Regions from separate parts of the Thalassotalea sediminis genome, predicted to be linked through region 2. Evidence: predicted binding sites of a transcription regulator. Region 2 holds the regulator's gene; each other region holds the start of a gene.

Region 1 (4,490 bases), 240 kb from region 2:
CAACTATTAGAAAAACAGTTTGCACAATTGCAGCAACTGGAAGCGATCATTGACGAAGAGCGACTTACTTTGCAAAGCAACTCTCCTGACGCGTTAACAGGAATCACCGAACAAAAAAATACATTATTGCTTGAAATTCAAACGTTAGACCAAGAATTTTCACAAAGTATGGCGTTTAGTGAGCAAAAAGCACGAGGCGAGTTGGACGAACTTTTATCGTCAATTGAACAAGCCTTATTGCGTTGTAAAGAGAAAAACCAAGTAAACGGTCATATTATTCAGCAATCGCAAATGGCTGTTGAACGCTTAAAAACGACATTGCTTCAGCAAAATGGCAAATCAACTGTTACCTACGATAAAAAAGGTAAAGCTTCTGGTGGATTAAGTAGCTTAGGCATAAAAGCATAGTAAAGAGTACGAATGATAAAAAGGCCTGACAATCTGTCAGGCCTTTTTATTTAATTTATCCAGTCCGAAATAAAGTTAGTAATATTTCACTTCTTTAATTTCTTTTTGTCTGTTATTTGATAAATATATGTCCCAAACATCTTTAAAATCAAGATGTAACTCCGTAGTGTAAGTATCTCCTACAGGGTAACTTTTGACCACCTTCGCCCCACGAATAATACCTTGTACAGAGGCTTTAAGGTGCTGATCTTCAACAATCAAATTACGCATTGTTGTGTTACCAGACAGCTGTTGACCGTAAACTTGTTCGGCGAGTTCAGCATATGCAGCAACTTTCGAGGCATTTATTGCCATCAACATCTTTTGTGTTTTATTTGACGACTTTTGTAAACTAATGGGCGCTTGACCAATCGCGGTAATTACAGGAAAAGAATCAGGCGTTACCGTCTGCCATTGTACATGTTTGTCGTAAACAGAACTGCACCCGACTGACACTAATGAAGCGCTCAAACATAGTACTTTGAAAAATGTATGTTGTTTCATAATGTCTGCCTATTGTTGAATTTTCACAGCTCTAGCTTCTTCCAGCATAGCTTCAGAGTCACGAAGAATCATACCGTCTTTTATCTTTACGTTTTCACTACGTTGCAACTCATCACCAATCACCCATTCAGGAATAAAAGATTGCGCAGTTGCAACTACAACACGAGACTGCATACCTATCATACGAGCATTTACCATTACACCACCATTTTGTTTCATCATGGTGCCGGTAACAACGTAGTCAATAATCTGACGTTCAGGTAACTCCTTCCAGTCGCGACTAAAAACATAATCACCTTCTTTAGTAACACGAATATGCCCTGTTGTTTTAAAATCAACAACAATTAAGCCATGACGTTGTAACTCGTGAACAAAGCTTTCTGATAGCTGGTTACCTAGCCAATTCGTCGACTCTAAATCAGCTAAGTGCACAAATGACGCGACAGCGACCGGTGTTTTAGGCGTAACAAAGGTACTACTTTGCAGCATTTGAAATGCTAATCCTTTTACCACATCATTAATCGCATGTTTGGGCAGTTGATAAGCGTCGATTTGACCTTTATCTCGATGTGCGGCTTGATAAAAGTCATCATCTGATTCGTTACTGCCGTTTAACGTCATAGTGCTGCACGACACTAACCCTGGCAGTAACATAAGCATTAACCAATTTTTCATTGAGCTCCCCTCAAATACCACTAAACTCTATTGTGAAACATAAAGCACAATTCACGCCAACTTTGAATTAACACGGTTAAAAATTAAGTATAGGCACAAAACCTGCATTAGCTTAATTTAATCATGTATGGGTCGAGCATTTGACACTCAGTAGCTACTTCAATTGAAATGTCTTATAACTACACTTAGTGTTAAGTACGCAGTAGCAAATAGATTACATAAAATGCAGGATCAAGGCCAAGATAGTTCAAGGTGAGCAATGCGATTATTAACCTTTACAATATTATTAGCGTTTTATTTGATAGTGAGCCCATTACACGCCCAGTGGTATGAATCACAAGGTCGAGCCTATGTTATCCAAGGCGATAATATAGCCGCGCGCACTCAAGCAATAGAAAATGCGTTAAAAAAAGCACTACTTGTTGCCGGTGCATCAGTATCAAGTGTTCAACAAGTGGTCAATGGATTATTGACACAAAATGAGATCAATATACGAGCAACGGGCAATATTAATGCGTTTGAACTTGTCGATGAAACGCATGAAGGTAATACTATCACCGTAACCATTCGAGCAGATATTATCCCACAAGCGCGGCAATGTTTTTCCGCTGATTACCGCAAATCAATGTTAGTCACTAAAAGTCACTTGGTTCATAGAGAGCAAGCTAATGTAGGTAGCATTTATGCATTAGATACTGCCATCATGAAACGATTATCTGATCATATAAAACAAGATGGCTCCTATTTGTCTCCTAAATTATCTGTAAAATCGAGTAGCGCATTTTCTCGATATAACAACAGCTTACAATTCGATAAAATAAAAGCCATTTCAATGTCTTTAGCAGATATGACAGATAGCCAATATGTTTTATTTTCTGAAATAGAAGATATATCGTTCGCAACCGATGAAGAAAATCCTTGGCGGTTTTGGCAAGAAGATATCTTCCAACGTTACTTTCAACTTCGCGTACATATTTTTAACGGTACCAATGGTGAAGGTTTATTTGAAAAAACTTACCGTAATGCTGCCCCCTGGCAATTTGGTAAGCGAGAACAAGTAGATCCAAACGCCAGTATCTTTTGGCAAAGTCAGTACGGGCAAATTGTTGATCAAGTGTTAATGCAAGTTATTACTGATATTGACGACAATATGATGTGCCAACCAACACGCGGAAAAATTGTACAAATTACCGGAAATCAAGTGCGGTTTAACCTTGGTAAACAGCATGGCGTACAAATTGGTGACGAATTTTCATTATTGCACTTACAAAACTTTATTGCTGATAATGGTCATTCATATGCTGGGTTCAATGTCAGCCCATTTAAAGTTAAAGTAACTCAGGTGTCGCAATCTAATGCTGTTGGCCAAACAATTGATGGTGCAATAATCGATAGTATTCAGTTAAATGACTTAGTTGTGCGTTACTAAAGTGAGTTGATTTTAAGGACACTTAGCGTTTAAATAACGAAAGCTTATGTCCCTATAGTTTAACTGGATAAAACTGCGGCCTCCTAAGCCGCTGCTCCAGGTTCGAGTCCTGGTGGGGACGCCAGTAAAGATAAAATAAAAAAGCCGCAAAAAAGCGGCTTTTTTATTTTATCTGCTCAAAAGGTACTAAAGGTACTAATTGGCTAACTCTGTTTCCACTTCCTTGTCGTCTGCAACTGAGGTATTACTCAGTACGGCGGTTAATGCCAATACAAAGACTGCTAATATGACGGTTGTCAGTTTTATTCCTTTTGAAGACGACTGTTTCATTATGTAGTCCTAGTAGGTTTATCATTGTTATTTGTCTACTTCGCAACCAACTTAGCGGATAAGTATCTTTAATTCAATCATTTATCTAAAAAATCAGCTATTTTTTAAACAATTGTTGCTTTTGCGTAAACTTCATTGGTTATTTCTACCTATTTATTTTTGCGAATAACCCGCGATTTTATCGCATATGCAATAGAAACAAGACACCTGTCAACAAAATATAACAAATAGCGTAATAACATTTGCAGTCGCGCCATTACTGCGTAAAAATAGCGTCTCTAAAAAACACCCTCAAATGAAAAAATAAAATAGTTGGAGCCACTATGCCATCGCGTAAAGATCTCGCTAATGCTATTCGTGCATTAAGCATGGACGCAGTACAACAAGCAAACTCAGGTCACCCAGGAGCCCCAATGGGCATGGCAGATATTGCCGAAGTTCTTTGGCGCGACTTTCTCAAGCATAACCCTACAGACCCAAATTGGGCTGATCGTGACCGATTTATTCTGTCAAATGGTCATGGTTCAATGCTTATCTATTCGCTATTGCACTTGTCTGGTTATGATCTTCCCATTGAAGAAATTAAAAACTTTCGTCAGTTGCACTCTAAAACCCCCGGTCATCCAGAATATGGATATACACCCGGTGTTGAGACGACAACTGGGCCATTAGGTGCTGGTGTATCAAATGCTGTAGGTATGGCAATTGCTGAAAAAACACTCGCAGCTCAATTTAACCGTGAAGGTCACGATATTGTCGATCACTTTACTTATTGCTTTTTAGGCGATGGCTGTTTAATGGAAGGTATTTCACACGAAGCATGTTCTTTAGCGGGTACCTTAGGTTTAGGTAAACTTATTGCTTTTTGGGATGATAATGGCATTTCCATTGATGGTCATGTTGAAGGTTGGTTCTCTGACGATACACCAAAAAGATTTGAGTCTTACGGCTGGCATGTAATTGCCGACGTTGATGGTCATGATCCACACGCCATTAAAGAAGCCATTGAACAAGCGCACTCTATTACCGATAAACCAACTATGATTTGCTGCAAAACTATTATTGGTTTTGGTTCACCAAATAAGTCAGGGTCTCATGATTGTCA
Region 2 (4,490 bases):
TCAACAACATAGAAGGAATCTGTGGCAACGGGGAGCTCGCCTTTTAAACGTAAATACCTCAATACAACGTCAACGGTTACATCTGGACGTATTGTGATGGTATCTGTATTCATGATACCACCAGCAGTGTCTTCTTCGTAAGATAGTGCCTGCTCAACGCGGCTTCTATCTTGTGAATCCATAGAATTTAGTACTTCGTTGTAAACGGTGTCTGGCAAAGTTCTTAATACTTCAGCAAGATCGTCAACATCCATGCCTTCGGCAACTTCAGCAAGTTTTTCAGGTCGAATATTCTTTAATATTCCTTTACGTACTTCTTCGCTTAATTCTTCGAGTACCTCACCGTGATGATCTGGATCGATAAGTTGCCATAGCACAGCACGGCTTTTAGTAGGAGAGGACTCTAGTAGTAAGGCCAAATCGTAAGCGGGCATGTTTTGCAGCAGCTTTCGGACATAGACAAACATACCACTGCCAAGTGCTTCATTAACTTGCTGTAGGCGTTGTTGACTTTGTTCTTGTTCTGACACTTCCGGCATTATGCGACCCTTTGCCGTTTACATGCTATAAGCATGTAACATAGAAAAACATGAGGCGATGTTTGATTATTATCACCTAGACATCTGAATAATAGTTTATCTCAACTGATTGGTTTTAGCAGCTTTTTTATTAATGTAATCAGTCAATTTAGTTTTTGTGTTTGTTTTTTAAACAATGCGTTCGCAAAATTTAAGGTTATCAAAACATTGAACAGAAAGGATCATAAGGCGTAACTTTTAGATAAGCTACTCTTCTTCATCAAATTTATTGGTAAACAACTGACAAACTTCATCCATCGCTTGTTTTGCGTCGGGTCCATCGGTATGCACGGTAACTGTTTTTCCTTGGCTGCCGGCTAGTAGCATTAACCCCATAATGCTACTAGCATCAACTTGTTTATCGTGAAGCTCTATTGTAACTTTGGCCTCAAATTGTTGTGTAAGTTGCGCTAGTTTAGTTGCTGCACGGGCATGTAAGCCGAGTTTATTGGTAATAACAATGGGGCGTGAAAAATCAGACATCTTTAGTTAACCGTCTCAAGTTTGGTCGTGTATTGTTCATTATAGTAAGCGAAATTTACTAAAAGCTCTCGTATTTAATGGACTTAAAGAAACTTTATTACACAATGAACAACATGCCTAATAATGAATTATGTTGTTGGTACTTTTAAGTCACGGTGGCGTGCCTGTACGTCTTTTCTTTCTTTTTTTAAATTTGCAGCAAGTAATTCAGCAATATAAACGGAACGATGTTTTCCGCCAGTACAGCCTACCGCAATGGTAATATAGCTGCGATTATTTCGTTCAAGGTGAGGCAACCATGTCATCATGAAGCTGTTTATTTGCCATATAAACTTAGTAACAATGGGTTGGCTGGCAAGAAAATCTCTAACTGGTTGATCTAACCCTGTAAATGGCTTAAGTTCTTTCTCCCAAAAAGGGTTTGGTAAGAAACGAGCATCGAACACAAAGTCAGCGTCTTTTGGTAATCCATGTTTAAAACCAAAGGATTCAAACACCACGACCATAGAACCACTTTTTTTCCCTAGCACTCTTTCTCTGATCAAATCAGCGAGCTGGTGTGGTGTTAACTGACTGGTATTAATATACAAGTTGGCGCGAGCAGCAATGGGTTCTAATAACTTTTTCTCAAGTGTCATTGCTTGGTCTAGCGCGATATTTTGGCGTATAAGTGGGTGTAAGCGACGAGTTTCGCTAAAACGCTTAATAAGATCACCATCATCAGCGTCTAGGTATACAATAGATAACTCAACAGCACTGGGTAAGTAATCTAATATTTCTGGCACATCTGTCGGTTCTGCAGGTAAATTCCTGACGTCTAAACTTACCGCTACGGTTTCATAATCATTGATCACGGTATGCGTCAATGCGGGTAGCAAATTAACGGGAATATTATCTACACAGTAGTAGCCTAAGTCTTCCAAAACGCGCAATGCGACCGTTTTTCCAGAGCCGGAGCGGCCACTTACAATGGTAAGTTTCATTGATGAAATCCTAGGTTAGTGAGCAGCAGATTTGAGAAGTTGATATAACTCATGACTGTTATCGCACTTGCGTACTTGCTTACACATTTTCTTGTCGCTAAATACTTGTGCAATACTTTGTAATGTCGATAAATGTTGTTGGCATTGATCTTCTGGCACGAATAGGGCGATAAATATGTCAACGGGACGATTATCAATGGCATCAAACTCTATTGGCGCTTGAGCTGTGGCAATAACAATCATAACTTTATCGGTAGAGGTTAAACGTCCATGTGGAATAGCAATACCATTGCCAATACCGGTCGACCCCATTTTTTCTCTTAGCATCAAACTCTCTAATAAGTTGTAGGTACTTACTTGATCGTTTGTCTCTGCGGCTTTGCTACAAAGAAGTTCAAGAATACGTTTTTTGCTTGTAGCCTCGACTGCACATAACGTGCAGTCTTCTTTAATGATGTCGGTAAAATTCATAGTGGATATTAGTAATCAATAAATCTTAGTGTTGATTAATTTTTCCCTTGTATTTAAGTATTTGTTTATCGAGCTTATTTACCAGGGAGTCTATGGATGCGTACATGTCGTCGTTTTCCGCTTTAGCATGCACTTCAGTGCCATTTAAATGCACAGTTGCTTCTGCAATTTGGCTAAGTTTTTCAACGGTTAATACGACATATACGTTATTAATATGATCGAAATGTCGCTCTAACTTAGCAAATTTTTTGTTCACGATGTCACGCATTGGGGTAGTAATTTCAACATGATGTCCGGCAAGATTAATTTGCATAAGCTGTATCCTTCTACTAGAGAGTTAAAGTAAACTTTTACGTTGGTTAGACGGAGGAATACTTAGCGATTCTCGATACTTAGCTATAGTCCGTCTGGCAACATTGATTCCCTGTTCAGCCAATAGTTCAGCCATTTTACTGTCACTAAGAGGCTTTGCAGGTACTTCGGCAGCTACAAGCTTTTTAATTAAAGCGCGTATAGCTGTTGAAGAACATTCTCCACCATTTTCTGTACTGACATGGCTGGAGAAAAAATACTTAAGTTCAAAAATTCCACGTGGTGTATGCATATATTTTTGTGTAGTAACACGTGAAATCGTTGATTCATGCATATCTACTGCTTCGGCAATATCATTCAGAACCATAGGACGCATAGCTTCGGGCCCATGTTCAAAAAAACCTTGTTGTCTTTGCACAATGCAGTTTGATACTTTTAATAGGGTATCGTTTCGGCTTTCTAAACTCTTAATAAACCATTTTGCTTCTTGTAAATTTGAACGAATAAATTGACTATCATTCGAATTTTTCATTGACCGAGCCATAGAAGCATATTGCTGGTTAACCGCTAGTTTAGGCGCAGTATCAGGGTTTAGCTCTACAACCCAACGACCATTTTTCTTTTCAACAGAAACATCAGGTATTACATACTGATCATCACTTTGAATAACAGAATCACCAGGGCGAGGATCTAATGATTGAATTAACCGAATAACTTCACGTAATTGATCTTCTTTTAAACGTGTTTTACGCATGATTTGTCGATAATCACGGTTACCAAGTAAATCAATATATTCATTAATCACGATCTTACTTTCGTTAACCCAAGGGGTATCTTTATCAAACTGGTTTAACTGTATCGTTAAACATTCTGCAATTGAACGCGCACCAACACCTATAGGGTCAAACATATTTATACGTTTTAAGACCGCTTCTACTTCATCTAATTCAACGTCATCGACGCCAACAGACTCTAGGATTTCTTCAGTTGTAACCGTTAAATATCCAGCGTCGTCAATGGCATCAATAATTGCCATTGCAATGGCTTCATCGGTTTCAGAAAATGGGGTTAATTTCATTTGCCAACGCAAATGATCTTGAATGGAGTCTGTGGTTTCACCTTGATAAACAAAATCATCTGAGGCAGGGGCGGCACCAGTATTAGATACACCAGCACTGTAACTTTCGTCCCAAGTCGTATCAATATTAAGCTCTTCAGGAATGTCTGATTTATCCATCGCTTCAGTGGTGCTGATTTCATCAACGGTTGGTGTTGAATCTTCCGAGCCATCACTAGTATTATTTATTGTCTCGTCATTAGTTTTTGCGGAAAAGGCTTCTTCTAAGTTATCGGGTTGGTTATCGTCTGAAGACGAAGCAGATTCGTCCACCTCTAATAAAGGATTACTTTCTAATGCCTCTTGAATTTCTTGTTGTAGATCCAAGGTGGACAACTGCAATAACTTTATCGCCTGCTGGAGTTGCGGCGTCATTGTAAGTTGTTGTCCAATTCGGAGTTGCAGACTTGGGCGCATTAATTACTTCTTATCCTTTCAAGTAAATCTTATTTTTTCTAAAGCATATCATAACTATAACGTGAATTGTTCACCGAGGTATACATCTCTTACCTGCTGATTTGCAAGGATTTGATCTGCATCACCTTG
Region 3 (4,490 bases), 1.3 Mb from region 2:
GTAATAGTTGCATTGATATCAGCGCTCATTAAGGGCGATGTACCGTCATTATTGCTGTCGGTATTAGCACTCACAATGAATTCATACGGCCTGACATAAAAGATTTCACTATTACCAAATAGTGTAACCGCAGGGTTGTCAGGTGTTGCCGCAATATCATGTTTCGCATATAAAAGTACCTCACCAGCATCATGATAAGTATTGATCGGCAATTGTGCTGTAGAGTCATTATCGAACGCTAAATCTATAGCACTATAACTCGAGGGAGCACCTAAATATTTAGGTACAGTATTGTTTGCAATTTTATAATCTAACCCACTCGTCAAAGCAGGATTAGCTGCTTTCAGTGCAAAATCAATACGGCGCGTACCTGCGCTATCAAAATATCCTTGGCAAACACCGTCATCATCTTTCACTGCTTGAATAAAGATCCGTGAATTACCGCCGCTCTGCATTGGCTCACCCGCCACTTCGATATCATTAAAACCGGTAATTTTAAAGCCCGCATTACTAAACGTGATATCACAGTCATTTGGGTTATTGCTATTACACACATAGCCATTACTTGCCGCAACACTGGCGTTATCAATAGACAATGTAGCAGTTTCTGCAACTCGGTATGACAAATCAAAGGTGGTATTTCCAGTAAAATTAATCGCCTTGATTACCGAATGACTATTACCTTGTGCAATAACATCTAAGGAGACGTTTTCCGTTGTTTCAATACATGTACCATCAAAGCTATTAGTGCAGGCCTTTACGGTAACACTTTCAGCTTCACAAGTAAGACCATTCGCACTATGAAGGATCTGATAATGATTAATAGAAGCGGCTGAACCTTCACAAAAACCATGGCCATCAAGTTTGTCAGCATCGCCTGAAGAATAAAAAAACGCACCTTGTTGGTCTACTTGCATAGCACCGTTAGCAGAAATTGAGCCGGTAATATAAGCATTACGGTTGACCGAAATACTGCCTCCTGCATAAATATGGGCATTAATTTCAGCAAATCTATTAATGGTTAACGAGCCGGCGACAATGAGTAAAACATTGGCAGGACTACCACCAGCATTAATCCGTGTATTTTGTTGTATGGTCGCACTACCATTGATAAAAATAACCGCAGTACCAGTGCCACTAAAGGTTATTGTTGCTCCTTGAGAATGCCCCCAGTACAAATGCTGATAGACTCCATCCGTTATATTGGTCGCATTAAAAAAGCCACTGGCAGAATAAAAAGGGATTGTAGGAGTCGGAAAACTATTAACTGGCGAACAAGTACCGCCATCGCAAGTACTTGAATTATTGATTGATATTCCACCATTGACGGCAAATGTCGTTGGCCCTGGAAAGATGGCACTACAGTCAGTCGCATAGCTAGGCGAAATAGCAAATATGAACAATAAAAGTGCAAGGCATAATTGTCGGAGCATCACTAAACAACTTCAGCAATAAACTTATCTTACTTAACGTTACTCCTAACTGCTCAAGAGTACAAGTAACAGCTTGTATTTGTTCGCTAAAGCGCGCTTAAATGCAAAAAGAAAAAACCCCACTAACGTGGGGAAAATTTTCATGAAACGAAAAAGGGGCTCTATATGCGTTCAACCAATAACCAGTAAAACGCCGCATACATAGTTTAATACTAAATATTAAGAGAATATTTTAACTTACGTCCAGCGACAAGCAGCACACCTAATGCTAGTAATAACACAGTTGTCGGCTCTGGAACTTGATTAGGCTCAGGTGCAAGTGAAGACTCACGTACATAAAAAGTATCGGCAAAATCTAAATAAAAAGGTAGTAAACCCACACCATTTGGGTCACTGGCAATGATGCCAGTTTCAAAATCTGTTGTGGTGACTGTATCTTGTGAAAGTATGTTTTGGCTTAACCCCGTAAATACAGAATTAAAATACTCCACAGCATGAATGTAACCTGTTATCGTGCCTTGATCATCCTTTAAGGTGAATGCATCAAGCGTTAACACTTCAAAAATATACACCAGTTGCTCTAATGTCGCATAATGCCAATTTTCTTGCACTAACGGTGCATGTAAGGTGTTTGTACCCCATGATTCAGCATTTACAGGTGATGCCCACGCATAATCCCAGCCATTAGATGAGACATAATGTACACCTGCTAAATCAGTTGTTAACTGATCTTCGGCGTTAACATAGTTCTTGTTCTCAAGATCAAATTGCGACAAATTAGTGATCAACGTTGCGTTGGACACAAATGTAATACAAAAAGAAAGTAATATTAGGCTAATAAATTTGTTCATTAAAACGACCTCTACTTAATGAAGCGGATACAATCAAAACGACGTCAGTTTGTTTATACAAAATTCATGCCTAATTTAAAAAATAATTACTTATTAATAACTTAAATTTTATCCTTTACGCTAAGTGTTAATAGGTGTAAAGAAAACCAACATTTATATGTAAACACATTGTTATAAACTTCGCGCTTGTACTTCAACTGTTCTTGAGGTTGTAACATCATCAATTGTGCAACTACCTGTACTTGTAAGCGTATAATACTGTGCTCCTGCGATGACATCGGGGTTAAGTGTGCATTGGGTTTTAAAACCACAATTTTTTAAGCCATCAATATGAGCAATGCTTGGCTCAAGATTCCCCCCAGGGCAACTTTGTGCAGGATTATCGAGCGGGAAAATCTGCTGTAATTGCCATTGCATGCCTGTTTGTGCTGCTTGAAATGCTCTCGTGCCTAATACTTCATAGACAACAGTGTTACTGCTAGTACGCAACATCTTGACGAGGGCAACACCTAGCAAACTCATCACAACAATAACGAAAATTGCAATAACTAAAGCGCTACCTGTTTGACTTTTGGCACTGTGTGTTGGTAAAAAATTGACATTATGGAACATTTGGCACCTGAATTTGGTTACGAAGTAATGCTTGCTCACCATTTTGCTCAAATTGCAATGCAATCGTAACAACGCTATTACGTTGTAACGTTGCTTCCTTTACCTCTATATTGGAAGATAATTGATTTATACCTGTTGCTAATGGCACACCATCTCGTGTCAGTATGCCATTAGCGGTAATACAAAACGCTGTTTCTCCTGCGATAAAATACGCGCGTTTGGTTGGCGAATCGGTTTTAAAATGTATTGCCGATGAAAAATTAACGTTCCAGGTTGCTGAAGATGACGGCTTGGTAATACTTGCAAAATTATGCACTTTCCCAGAAGTACTTATTACATCATCAACGTTTGTAGGATACACAATAATCTTGTTCGCATTGGCAACAGCGTCATCTTCAAAAGGAACAACGTCTATAACAGACGCAGCACTTTCAGGTAACACGGGAATATCTAGATAAATACTCGTGGCTAACACTGGTGTAAAATGTAAACAATCGGCGCCAGCGGAGTTCGTTTTATACAATGAATTAGGTAATGCGGTACGAATTTCTCTATTTAAACGTTCAACAGCAAAGCGAGCACCACTGATCAACTTATCTCTCGCGGTAGATTCAGCATAAATATTACTACCAAACTTCAAGAAGTTACTAACGCCAACCGCCAAAACCCCCAAGATTACAATAACCGTAATTAACTCGATTAACGTAAAGCCACGCATCTGATGTTTAGTTAAGTGATGTTTCATCAGTAATTAGTCCGATAAGTGGCAAAAGTTTGCACATAGCCTGTTGGCGTTGTTACAGTCACGGTGATCAGCTTTGCCGTATACTGATTATCATCTGTATCGCCATTTTCTCTAGTAATGCCATTAAAATCACTATCATTACCAACCGATACCGTTAACGTAAAGCCTAAATAATTTGCAATATCACCATTGTTATAAACTAAGCCATTATAGTCATCGACATCATCAAACAGTTCACGGACATCAGATTCCTCATTAGCCATATTTAGGCTACAAGGGTCAGCATCAGCTTCACCGCAACGTAACCGTCCCCCCGCTTTATCACTGTTTTCGTCGAACGCTTTTTGTTGAATTTCATTGAGCATTGATTGTGCTAATTCAGCGCCTCGTATTTGATGCAATACACTAGCACTTTGTTCAGTTGCAGGATAAAGCAATGTCGTTAATACGGCGAACGAGATTGATAACACGACAATGCCAACAATCGTTTCTATCAATGTAAAACCACTTTGGTTAGCCTTCATAAATAAAGCCTTCTGCATTAACAAATACATTTAATGTTTGTTCTTCACCTGTGATAGTGATTTTACATGGGGCAGTACAACCTTCTGGTCGCCCCATTTTACTAAAGGCAATGTCATCTCCACTAAACGTAACCAAGTGATTACCGTCTATTTGCACACTTGTCGGTCCGTCTTCGTTATTTAAATTATAACGCACGCTATCTTGCCATTGGTTAAGATGACAACTATCTGCTGATGTCATATCGGTTTTCAACAGGCCAATCATTTGAGTTGTTACTTTTACTTTATGGCAGGCATTACTTTGTTGCATCGCACGTATTTGCAC
Region 4 (4,490 bases), 1.9 Mb from region 2:
TAAAACATCGTAAAGGACAATTAAAAGCAAAATTACATGACAAACCTATGGTTACTACCCCTGATATTGTGCATGAGAAAGTACAAGCTCTAAATTTAAATTAGTTCATGCTTATTTAAAACCTCGCGCTCAAGGCCTTTACCTTGAGCGCATTTATAGTTTAAATAGATGCAAAAAAGCGATCTATTCTTGGTAAATAGTAGTGTTCATAATCTAGCGAGAATACTACGTGAGTTGACTTGCCAATAATCTCACGCCTAGGCACAAAACCAATGACTCTTGAGTCCGCGCTGTTGTTTCGATTATCACCTAATACTAAATAATGATCTGTAGGTACAACAACAGGTGAGAAGTTGCCATAGTTATTATGTTCTTCAGTTGTTTGAATGTGATGTGTATGTCCGATAATGTTTTCCGTATACATGTTCATTTCTTGTTTATTTGATTGATTTATACGGCGATAACGAACAGCCTGATGATTAATAATCAGCTTATTATCAACCATTTCGACCACATCCCCAGGGACACCAATAACACGTTTTACTAAGCGTTTCCCCGCCGCATTTGATTCAAAAATGATGATGTCATTAACATCAGGATCAGCGAGCTTTATTAGTGAGAATTGAAAAAATGGTAGGTTTACATCGTAGGCTAATTTATTAATGAAAATTCTATCGCCTTCGATAATGGTAGGCTTCATTGAACCCGTAGGAACATCATTCCAGTCTGCAACAGCACTTCTAAATACGAGCATGAGCAATAAAAATAACGCGAATTTTTTGTTTTCTTGCCAAAAATTGTCAATGGTTGTTCTCATCTAACTAGTCCTATGAGTGGTGATGATCATCTAGTCTAAGTTTTGAACGATTTATTACAATTAAGTTTATTCTAGGGTTAGTTAAAAAAACTAATAATTCGTTTATTAGGCTAATTCACAGCAAAATAGATATGATTTAACAGGTGTGTTTTTTTATAAAACGTTATATATCAATGGATTAAAAGTTGGCATTTCACTTGTATTACCTTAATTGTAATAACTTGATTGATAAAGGATAAAAGAATGAAAGCAATTATCGCATGCGCAGTATTATTATCGACAGGTGCTATGGCACATGATACTCATTTTTCAACTGATTCGTGTGACGTAGATTTAAATGCTGGCTTTAGCATAAAAAATAACGTTATTACGATGACTAAGCATGATAAAGCGATTTATAAAATAGTTGATGGTCGTACGCTAATTATCAATAGTGAAACTATTGCTTTAAATGCTGCACAACAAGAGGCTGTTTCTCAATATGCAGCTGAAATTAAAGCGTTAATACCAGAGGTTAAAGGAATAGCCACTGATGCAATTGAATTAGCGTCGGAAGGAGTAAGTATCGCTTTTGACGAATTGTTGGGGGAAGATAATAAAGTTGGCAATGATTTATCTTCTGAGCTTTATTCGTTAAAACAAGAGCTTGATGAGCGTTTTGATGTTAACAACTTTACAATAGAAGAAGATGGCACAGTTCAAGGAGATTTCTTAAGTGAAGACTTTGAACAACGAATTGAAAGTATTGTTGAAAAAACAGTTGAAAACTCTATGGGCACGTTGCTTATTGCTGTAGGTCAAGAGCTATTGCTTGCTGGTGGTGATATGGATGCATTTGAGCATAAAATGGAAAAGTTTGGTGAGCAAATAGAATATGAAATGGAATCTCGTGCTAATGTCATCGAGCAACGTGGTGAAAAACTATGTTATTCAATTGAAAAAATCGATTTGTTAGAAGAAAAGTTGAAATCAATTATTCCTGAAATGCCAAAGGTTAACGTTGTATCGGTCGACAATAGCCAACACAAAAAGGCTTAATGGTAATATTTTTTAATAAGGGCATGTAAATAACATGCCTTTTTTATTTATCTATAAAAGAGCGTAGAATAATGCTTTAACTCTCGTTATAGGTAAGCAATGCACGCCGTTCATCAATTATATTTTTCAAGAAAAGCCATTTCTACCAAGCCTTTTAATGCAAGAGGAAAAGGAGTTATCAGGTGTGAGCTTTGCCAAGTAGCAAAGGTTAATTGTATTTGCCAGTTGTGTGTGTCTCGTGTAACCGCAAGTGCTTTTATGTTGTTAATGCATGATAGTGAAGTGTTAAAACCAAGTAATACCGGACGCCTGATCGCTGATGTGGTAAAAGAAACATACGCTTTTCAATGGCAGCGTACCGATGTCGACGCTAATTTGTTAACCTTATTACACGATATTCAATATCAACCCTATGTTGTTTTTCCAGAAGAGTACGTTACTTCGAATATTCCAGTTCATCATAGTGTGCCTAGCGGCTTGAGTAATAAAAAGCCGTTATTTATATTACTTGACGGTAGCTGGCGTGAGGCCAAAAAAATGTATCGAAAAAGCCCTTATCTAGAAAGGTTACCCGTAATATCATTGACGCAATCAGTGCTTCATGAACTAAAGTTTGATTCAAAGTACACATTAAGAAAAGCTGAAAAAGATTTTCAATTATCGACTGCAGAAATTGCGACATTATTACTTGCTAGTAATGCCGAATATGAAGTTGCAGAACAATTATCTTTATGGAGTCGTTTGTTTGAATTTCGTTATCGAAAAAGTGTTTGCCAACGCAACTTAATTGATCCCTGTATTGAAAGTGAATATCAAACGTTTTTAAATAAGGCGCAAAATCGTATAGCTGAAGAGAAGTTCGGTAACTAACCTGAACTAACGTGTCGTTAAAATGAAAAAAGGAGGCAGGTTTAAACTCGCCTCCTTAAATAAGTAGGATTAGCGTAAGCCCAGCTGTTTCTTACCTTGAAGGTAGGTAATATCTACTGGGATATTGGCAGCTGAAAGTTTTGCTAAATCATTTTGTAATTCTGGTTTAATTATACCTGTTTCTGCAACGAGCTTTGCGACGCCTTGATAATCACCATTGCCTTGTAAGGTCAATATTAATGTAGAAAGACTATCGATGGCTTTAGTCATTTTTTCATAATTCACTTGATAAAGTCCTTGCTCATTACGTGTAAACGCTTCGTGTTCAGCAAAATAGTTAAAACGTACCATATTTGCTTTACCATGTGCTGAACTCGCGCCAAAACGCACTGAACGGAAGATACCCGCTAGAAAGGTTGTGTAATAGTCTTCTAGTTGACCTTCTGTGATAACCTTTTTATCAAGCAGTTGACGCACCATGTATAGACCGAGGATATCTGCTTTACCTTCTTCTAATGCTGAAGCATGTTCTTTCAGCGACTGGCGAACTGTACCTTTATTGTTAATTGTGTTTTTGATACCAAGACCATGCGCAACTTCATGAAACATTGTATTTGCAAAAAATGCATTGAACGTAACGTGTTCTCTTTGCTCAGGAACGATAAGTACCTCTGCAAGCGGTGCCATTATCGCATCATATTTAGCACGCATTGCATTCTTAAGTTGCAAGCGGCGAGTGCCTTTTTCTAATTGTACTTTTTCATCATTGGGCAGATTAATTGCGATGGTTTTACCACCGGCATTGGCATGTCCAGTTGCATAAATAACATCATAGGCATTTAAATCAGCGTCAGTACCAGGCATTTCTTTTCTATACTTACGACTGACTGGGAGTCCTTTTTGTAATTCTGGTAAATAAGCAGCATACTTTGCAAGCTTTTCGCTCCATGCCATGTCTTTAACTAATACGTATGACTCAAAGGCTGCTCTGTAACCATAGAGTTGGTCTTCATAAGTTTCGATAGGGCCGATAACAACATCAATTGGGTTGTTTTTCATATCCATCCAAGCAAAATCTGAAGCTTGATAATTATCAGTGAGCAGTGCTTCAGCTCGCATTGTTAAATAATTTGCAAATTCTTTATCTTCAGCAAACGTTGCTGCTTTTTCAAGGATTGCCGCAATACGTTGTAGTTCATCATGAAAGGCTTCTGAATAGGCAATTGATATAAGCTCGCCTTGCTTATTTCGTCGAACGAGTGAATATAAACTTTCTTTTCCTTCAAAACTGGCTTGGTCAAACTCTGCTTTTGTCATGTCTTCCGGATAAAATTGCGCGCCTAGAGGCTTAGCATCAACACCTTTTAAAAAAGGCATATCACCATTCATTCTATCCCATGGACCATAATTAATCGCTGCAAATTTTTTTGTGTCTTTGTGCTCAATGGCCTTTAAAAATGCTGCTTTATCTTTGTTATAGGCTTGTTGCCAAAATAGCTCATCAATAATGTCAGATGCTTCTATGAGCAGTGATAACATTTTACGTTGGTTATCATTGAGATGCGTTAAATCTGCAGTCAATGTTACTTCTTGATAAATATCGAGTTTATCTTGATAGGTGTCGGTTAATTGCAATGCTGTGGTATTGTCTGTCGTTGGTGCTTTCTCATTGCACGCACTTAAAAGTAATGATGATGCAAAAATAATAGAAGAGGCAAGTAGTGTTTTTTTCATTGTTATGGCCTTGTGTGAGAGATGATGAAAA

What was found. Region 2 encodes sigma-54, which starts transcription at its own class of promoters, with help from an activator protein. Its sites were predicted from a motif close to GTTGGCACGNNNNTNGNNT; they were not measured.
Region 1: QUE09_RS13590 (FlgO family outer membrane protein) is a predicted target of sigma-54. The motif match lies at 1,669-1,687, and genes of this name have one in related genera.
Region 3: QUE09_RS02865 (PEP-CTERM sorting domain-containing protein) is a predicted target of sigma-54. The motif match lies at 2,340-2,358, and genes of this name have one in related genera.
Region 4: QUE09_RS05760 (DUF2884 family protein) is a predicted target of sigma-54. The motif match lies at 1,002-1,020, and genes of this name have one in related genera.

The regions. Positions count from the first base shown of each region.
Region 1 covers NZ_AP027361.1:2,951,693-2,956,182, forward strand. The annotation lists gene QUE09_RS13580 (flagella synthesis protein FlgN) at 1-408, shown strand, start outside; gene QUE09_RS13585 (LPP20 family lipoprotein) at 484-951, opposite strand; gene QUE09_RS13590 (FlgO family outer membrane protein) at 961-1,626, opposite strand; gene QUE09_RS13595 (flagella assembly protein FlgT) at 1,886-3,055, shown strand; tRNA gene QUE09_RS13600 (tRNA-Arg) at 3,104-3,179, shown strand; gene QUE09_RS13605 (hypothetical protein) at 3,251-3,385, opposite strand; gene tkt (transketolase) at 3,709-4,490, shown strand, end outside.
Region 2 covers NZ_AP027361.1:3,193,986-3,198,475, reverse strand. The annotation lists gene mgtE (magnesium transporter) at 1-539, opposite strand, end outside; gene QUE09_RS14635 (HPr family phosphocarrier protein) at 786-1,061, opposite strand; gene rapZ (RNase adapter RapZ) at 1,190-2,044, opposite strand; gene ptsN (PTS IIA-like nitrogen regulatory protein PtsN) at 2,060-2,515, opposite strand; gene hpf (ribosome hibernation promoting factor) at 2,541-2,828, opposite strand; gene QUE09_RS14615 (RNA polymerase factor sigma-54) at 2,853-4,361, opposite strand; gene lptB (LPS export ABC transporter ATP-binding protein) at 4,416-4,490, opposite strand, start outside.
Region 3 covers NZ_AP027361.1:619,567-624,056, reverse strand. The annotation lists gene QUE09_RS02870 (DUF6701 domain-containing protein) at 1-1,433, opposite strand, end outside; gene QUE09_RS02865 (PEP-CTERM sorting domain-containing protein) at 1,646-2,284, opposite strand; gene QUE09_RS02860 (pilus assembly PilX family protein) at 2,456-2,896, opposite strand; gene QUE09_RS02855 (PilW family protein) at 2,886-3,641, opposite strand; gene QUE09_RS02850 (type II secretion system protein) at 3,641-4,165, opposite strand; gene QUE09_RS02845 (pilus assembly FimT family protein) at 4,155-4,490, opposite strand, start outside.
Region 4 covers NZ_AP027361.1:1,266,252-1,270,741, forward strand. The annotation lists gene hpf (ribosome hibernation-promoting factor, HPF/YfiA family) at 1-104, shown strand, start outside; gene lepB (signal peptidase I) at 161-817, opposite strand; gene QUE09_RS05760 (DUF2884 family protein) at 1,061-1,855, shown strand; gene QUE09_RS05765 (tRNA-uridine aminocarboxypropyltransferase) at 1,955-2,725, shown strand; gene QUE09_RS05770 (dipeptidyl-peptidase 3 family protein) at 2,795-4,459, opposite strand.